Sagittula stellata E-37: one gene and its partner. Each later gene encodes a partner of the first gene's protein in a complex. Links are inferred from orthologs where the notes say so. Each region holds a gene or a part of one and is shown in the gene's direction. Other genes may lie near its edges.

Evidence for each region. The genes of interacting proteins can lie anywhere in the genome.
Region 2: the proteins of fabF (region 1) and ABFK29_RS14310 are in contact, whole or in part, in a solved structure (PDB 6OKG), measured with the Escherichia coli proteins. The link is inferred for Sagittula stellata E-37 from one-to-one orthologs.

What each region holds. Positions count from the first base shown.
Region 1 is NZ_CP155729.1:2,821,868-2,825,903, reverse strand. What follows is about bases 544-3,450. They hold fabF (beta-ketoacyl-ACP synthase II), read left to right. Parts: upstream 544-1,311; coding sequence 1,312-2,589; downstream 2,590-3,450. Other genes in these bases: mltG (endolytic transglycosylase MltG), read left to right, coding at 2,687-3,450; ABFK29_RS13400 (hypothetical protein), read left to right, coding at 544-803. Also shown: more of ABFK29_RS13400, read left to right, coding at 3-543; more of mltG, read left to right, coding at 3,451-3,844; ABFK29_RS13385 (cupin domain-containing protein), read right to left, coding at 3,935-4,036. UniProt on the Escherichia coli protein: Involved in the type II fatty acid elongation cycle. Catalyzes the elongation of a wide range of acyl-ACP by the addition of two carbons from malonyl-ACP to an acyl acceptor.
Region 2 is NZ_CP155729.1:3,018,739-3,021,585, reverse strand. It holds ABFK29_RS14310 (acyl carrier protein), read left to right. Parts: upstream 1-1,230; coding sequence 1,231-1,464; downstream 1,465-2,847. Other genes in the region: mazG (nucleoside triphosphate pyrophosphohydrolase), read right to left, coding at 2,827-2,847; ABFK29_RS14305 (Fe(3+) ABC transporter substrate-binding protein), read right to left, coding at 1,743-2,747; fabG (3-oxoacyl-ACP reductase FabG), read left to right, coding at 272-1,009; fabD (ACP S-malonyltransferase), read left to right, coding at 1-15. UniProt on the Escherichia coli protein: Carrier of the growing fatty acid chain in fatty acid biosynthesis.

The sequences.
Region 1 (4,036 bases):
ACATGACCCAGACCGCCAACATCATGTGCATCAAGTGGGGCACGCTTTTCGGCCCCGAATACGTCAATCGTCTGTATTCCGGCGTCCGCCGGAACATGACGCGCCCTGTGCGCTTCTTCTGCATGACGGAGCACGCCGAGGGGCTGCATCCCGACATCGAGGTTCTGCCGCTGCCGGTGGAGCCTTTCGCGGAACCGATGGCGGAAGCGCTGAAGGTGGCGAACCGGCAGGGCGCGATGCGCAAGGTTTCGCTGTTTCGCCCGGGGTTAGTGCCCGACCTCGACGGTCCGGTGCTGGGGTTCGACCTGGACGTGGTGATCACCGGCGGGCTGGACGAAATTTACGAACTCGCCCCGGAGACGGTGGCCATGCGGATCGACTGGATCGAGAAGCGCAAGGGGCGTGTGACGGGGCATGGCTCGGTTTTCCGCTTCGATCCGGCGGTGCACGGGTTCCTCTACGACGACATCGCGGCGAACCCTTATGCGGAAGTCGAAAAGGCACGCGGATCCGAGCAGCGCTATACCTCCACCAAAGCCCTGGATCGCGGCGTTTTCACATATATTCCGGACCCTTGGGTGGCGTCCTTCAAGTATGACTGCAACCCGTTTCCGGTGAATTATCTGCGCCCGCCGACGCTGCCGGACGACGCGCGGGTGGTCTGCTTTCACGGCCGGCCGAAGATGACGGACGCGCTGACCGGGTGGTCGGGGTCGTTCATCCGCTACTCCAAACCCTGTGCCTGGCTGCGGGATCACTGGATCGACCGGGCACGAGAAGATCTTGGTGGCAACTGGGCGTGAGCCTGCCCAATGTTCGCGCCGGTTGAGGTGACGGGTGCGAGGGGCCGGCCCCTCGCGCTCCCCGAGGTATTTTGGCCAAGATGAAGGGGCGGTCCGCCGAGGGGCCGAATAGCCGTCGGGACGGGTTGTCTTGGACGGTTTGTTGGCCTTGATCGCGCGGGCGGTGCCGGGGCGCGGTTCGCGGGCACGTGGCCCGTCGGGTTGGCCGGGTGCCCGGGCAATGGCGTGGCGATCGTCACAGCGGTATGACGCGCGGACGATCCGGGCTGTCGATGGCGGTGTGTCCGGTTACCCCATGAGTGGCGCATGGCGGCGGGCAGGCGGGCCCTGCGCCGGGAGCCCTCGGGTGGTGGTCGCGGCGGTCTCGTCGGCGGGAAGATGCCGGTGCGGGCGGCCTTCCTGCCGCGCGGGTCCTGCGCCGCGGCGTCGCGGGAGCGTCATGGCGGTCTGAGCGCGCGGCCTTGCCGATGGGGGCCAAGGCGCGCTAAGAGCGGGTCGGAGAATGAGAATGGAGAGAGCCGCAATGGCACGTCGTGTCGTCGTTACCGGGCTGGGGTTGGTCACGCCGCTGGCCGATGGGGTGGAAGCCAGCTGGAGCCGCCTGCTCGAAGGACAGTCGGGCGCCGGTCCGATCACGCGTTTCGACGCGAGCCACCTTGGCACCACTTATGCGTGTGAGGTTCCGCTGGGGGACGGGTCCGACGGGACGTTCAACTGCGACGCCTACATGGACAAGAAGGAACAGCGCAAAGTCGACGAGTTCATCAAGTTTGGCATCGCCGCCGCCGATCAGGCCGTCCGTGACTCGGGCTGGATGCCCGAGGACGAGGACAGCCGCGAGCGGACCGGCGTGATGATTGGGTCGGGCATCGGCGGGTTGTCGTCCATCGCCGACACCGCGCTGCTGATCCGGGACAAGGGACCGCGCCGCGTGTCGCCGTTCTTCATCCCCGGCGCGCTGATCAACCTGATTTCCGGCAACGTGTCGATCCGCTATGGTTTCAAGGGGCCGAACCACGCGGTGGTGACGGCCTGTTCCACCGGTGCCCATGCCATCGGCGACGCGGCCCGGCTGATCAAGTACGGCGATGCGGACGTGATGCTGGCGGGGGGCGCCGAGGGGGCGATCTGCGAGATCGGCATCGCGGGGTTCAACGCCTGCAAGGCGCTGTCGACCAAACGCGCCGACGATCCGAAGGCCGCGAGCCGCCCCTATGACGCCGACCGCGACGGGTTCGTCATGGGCGAGGGCGCGGGCGTCGTGGTGCTGGAGGAATACGAGCATGCCAAGGCGCGCGGTGCGAAGATCTACGCCGAGGTCCGCGGCTACGGGCTGACCGGCGACGCCTACCACATCACCGCGCCGTCGGAGACGGGTGAGGGCGGCGAGCGGTCGATGCGCGCGGCGCTGAAGGACGCGGGGCTGACGCCGGCGGACATCGACTATATCAACGCGCACGGCACGTCGACCATGGCGGACACCATCGAGCTTGGCGCGGTGGAGCGGCTTCTTGGCGAGCATGCCTCGAAGGTGACCATGTCCTCGACCAAGTCGATGACCGGCCACCTGCTGGGGGCGGCGGGCGCGATCGAGGCGATCTTTTCGATCCTCGCGATCCGCGACCAGGTGGCGCCGCCGACGATCAACCTCGACAATCCGGCGGTCGAGACACCCGTGGACCTGGCGCCCAACGCCAAGCGCGAGCGGCGGATCGCCTATGCGTTGTCGAACAGCTTTGGTTTCGGCGGCACCAATGCCAGTGTGATCTTCGGCAAGGTCGACTGAGGATCCGGGCGCGCGCGGTCAGCCGGGCGCGCCTGAACGAGGTGAGCACAGGCCCCCGTGCGAGGGGCGGAGCAAAGGGCAATATAGGGGCAATATCATGTGGCGCAGCATCGCCTCGAACGCGCTGACCCTTTTGGTCGTCGCGCTGTTTCTCTTTGGCGGCGTCCTTCTGTGGGCGCAGGCCGAATATTCCGCGGAGGGGCCGCTGAGCGCGCCGATCTGCGTGGAGGTGCCGCGCGGCTCCAACATGGCGCGGGTCTCGGACAACCTCGCGGAGCAGGGGGCCGTGAAAAGCGCGATGATGTTCCGCCTTGGCGCCGAATACGGCGACAAGACGCAGGAGCTGAAGGCGGGGAGCTTCCTTGTTCCCGAGCGCGCCTCCATGTCGGAGATCACGGATATCATCACCCGGGGCGGCGCGTCGACCTGCGGGACGGAAGTGGTCTATCGCATCGGCATCAACCGCGCGACGGTGCAGGTGCGGGCCATCGACCCGGCCACCGGGCGCTACGAGACACAGGCCAGCTTCGACCCGGCCGAGGACGAGGTGCCCGAGGAATACACCGAGGTGCGTCAGGCGAACGACACGCGCTATCGCGTGGCGCTGGCCGAGGGCGTGACGAGCTGGCAGGTGGTGCAGGAACTGGGCGAGATCGACGTGCTTGAGGGTGAGGTCGAGGTGCCCGAAGAGGGCAGCCTGGCCCCCGACAGCTACGAGATCGGCGTTGGCGACACCCGTGCGAGCCTCGTGGAACGGATGCGCCAGGCGCAGGAGCTGATCCTTGCGGAGGCCTGGTCGAACCGCGAGGAGGGCCTGCCGCTGGACAGCCCGGAGGAGGCGCTGATCCTTGCCTCGATCATCGAGAAGGAGACCGGGAACGCGGAGGAACGCGGCCTGGTGGCCTCGGTCTTCGTGAACCGGCTGGAGAAGGGCATCCGCCTGCAGACCGACCCGACCGTCATTTATGGCGTGACCGAGGGCAAGGGTATCCTGGGGCGCGGTCTGCGGCAGTCGGAGCTGCGTGCGAGCACGCCGTGGAACACCTACGTGATCGACGGTCTGCCGCCGACCCCAATCGCCAACCCGGGCCGGCTGTCGATCGAGGCGGCGCTGAACCCGTCGTCGACCGACTACGTCTACTTCGTGGCGAAGACGCTGGACCCGGCGGACGGCCATGTGTTTGCCGAGACGCTGGACGAGCACAACCGCAACGTGGCGGCCTATCGCGCGCTGGAGGCGCAGCGGGACAACTGAGACTGCTGGCGGGTCGGGACTGTTGCTGACGCAAAGCGCCCGCCCGCCAACCCGCCCGGCGACAGGGCCCGCTCCGCAGGCGCTCCGGTGTCAAAGGCGGATGACGTATTCCTTGGTCGTCGTCTCGACCACTTCCCATGTTCCGCGGAAGCCCGGGCGCAGGATGAAGCTGTCGCCCGCGCGCACGTCCGC
Region 2 (2,847 bases), 200 kb from region 1 along the record:
AGCGTGAAGGGCTGATACGCCGGGGCGTCTGGCAGGCGCGACGCCCGCCGGACGTCTGTTCAGAGCCATGCAGCCGTGCCACATGGCGCTCCGGAGACCTCGGTTCTGGATTCGTATGTGGCGAAGGTCGCCGGACTTCTGCCCGGCAGGTACAACCCATGGCAACGCGGTCCGGATGTGCCTGAATGGGCAAGGGCTGGTTTGCGGCACTGGCGAAGTGTGCGTCCGGCTGATAACCGGAGCGAAATGAAGTCCGAAGGAGACGAGGGTCATGTTCGATCTGACAGGCAAGACGGCGCTGGTGACCGGCGCATCGGGGGGCATTGGCGGCGCGGTCGCGAAGGCACTGCACGGCGCGGGGGCCACGGTGGGGCTTTCGGGCACACGTACCGAACCTCTTGAGGCGCTGGCGGCAGAACTGGGTGCGCGCGCGCATGTGCTGCCCTGCAACCTGTCTGACGCCGATGCGGTGAACGCTCTGCCCAAACAGGCGGTCGAAGCGATGGGCAGCCTCGACATCCTGGTGAACAATGCGGGGATCACCCGCGACAACCTCTTCATGCGCATGTCCGAAGAGGAATGGGCACAGGTGCTGGAAGTGAACCTCACCTCCACCTTCCGGCTGTGCAAGGGCGTGCTGCGCGGCATGATGAAGGCGCGCTGGGGCCGGATCGTGAACATCTCGTCGGTGGTGGGTGCCACGGGCAACCCGGGGCAAGGCAACTATGCTGCCGCCAAGGCGGGGCTCGTCGGCATGTCGAAATCGCTGGCCTACGAGGTCGCCAGCCGTGGGATCACGGTGAACGCGGTGGCGCCGGGCTTCATCGAGACGGCGATGACCGACAAACTGAACGAGGACCAGAAGGGCGCAATCCTCAACCAGATTCCTGCGGGTCGCATGGGCACGTCCGAGGAAGTCGCGGCGGCGGTTCTCTACCTGGCCAGCCCCGAGGCTGCCTATGTCACAGGCGCCACGCTTCACGTGAACGGCGGAATGGCGATGCTGTGATTTGCGCGGCGGCCTTCTGCGCGGCGGCACGGGAAAGCATTTGCCATCCCCGCCGCCTGTGCTATAGGCCGCACTGATTTACAGGCCGGTCCGCAGCTTTGCGCGCCGGGATCCGGGGCGACCCCGGTAGATCGAGCCGCCCGCCAAACGGGCAACGAAAGTCCGCCGCGGGGTCGGGCAAACTGGGTTTTGAGTAGCCCACAGACTTGTGAGGAAAGAACATGAGCGACATCGCAGATCGCGTGAAGAAAATTGTGGTCGAGCACCTGAGCGTTGACGAGGACAAGGTCGTCGAATCGGCGTCGTTCATCGACGACCTCGGCGCGGACAGCCTCGACACCGTTGAGCTGGTGATGGCGTTCGAAGAAGAGTTCGGCATCGAGATCCCGGACGACGCGGCCGAGACCATCCAGACCTTCGGCGACGCGGTGAAGTTCATCACCGAAGCGCAGTAAGCGCTATCTTCGGACGTGGTTTTGCGGCGCTCCCTCGGGGGCGCCGTTTTCTTTTGGGGGAAGGTTTGGGATGGGGACGGCGCTCGCCTGCGGCATCGCCCCGCCCACCATACCCGGCCGCAAGGCCATACACGGTGGTCATGTGCTTTGGTGGACACGAAAAAAGGGGCGCCGACCCGTCGGGTGGCGCCCCTTTCGTTGCTTCGGACACAGGTCTGACGATGCGTGCCCGGACCGCGTGAGGGCAGGTCCGGGCCGCGCTCATCGTGTGTCGGCGATCAGCCGTCGAAGTCGACTTCCTCGATCAGTTTGAGCGCCGCCGACCGTTCGCCCGCGATGGTCATCAGGTTGGTTTCGTCCGGGGTGAAGGTGCCCCAGCTCTCGACCAGTTCCGCCGGCTCTGCGCCGGGTGCGATCGGGTATTCGTAGTTCGCTTCTGCGTAGATCTCCTGCGCCTTCGGCGACGTCAGGAATTCCATGAGTTTCAGCGCGTTCTCCTTGTTCGGAGCGGCGGCGGTCATTGCCACGCCGGAGATGTTCACATGCGTGCCGGACTCCTCGAAGGTCGGGAACACGATGTCGACCGAATCCGCCCATTCCTTCTGTTCCGGGTCGTTCAGCATCTGGCCCATGTAGTAGGTGTTGCCGAGGCTGATGTCGCACTCGCCGGCCCAGATCGCCTTGACCTGCGCGCGGTCGTTGCCCTGCGGCTTGCGGGCGAGGTTGGCCTTCACGCCTTCGAGCCACTCTCGCGTGTACTCTTCGCCGTGGTGAACCAGCATCGCGCTGACGAGCGCCACGTTGTAGGCATGGGTGCCGGACCGGGTGCAGATGCGGCCTTTCCACTTCGGATCGGCGAGATCCTCGTAGGTGGTCACTTCGCCCTCAGCCACGCGCTCTTTCGAGGCATAGACGACGCGGGCGCGGGTGGTGAGGCCCCACCACTGCTTGTCCGGATCGTGGTAGATGGCCGGCACGTTCTTCATCAGCGTGTCGCTTTCGACAGGCTGGGTGACACCGGCCGCGACGACGGCGTTCAACCGCGAGATATCGACCGTCAGAACGACGTCTGCCGGAGAGCGCCGACCCTCGGCCTGCAGGCGTTCGACCATCCCCTGTTCGAGAAAGGCGACGTTGACCTTGATGCCGGTCTCTTCGGTGAAGGCCTCGGTCAGCGGTGCCAGAAGTTCAGGCTGGCGGTAGCTGTAGACGTTGACTTCCTGGGCCATCACGGGTGTGGCCATGGCAAGACAGGTCAGTGCGGTGGTGGCGCGAATGAACATTGCAGATCCTTTCGGAGCGTTTCCTGATGCGGGCGTTAGAACCCGACAAAAAACATCAGTCAATACCCGACGGTAACGCTCAGGCTTTTTCCTGCGCTTT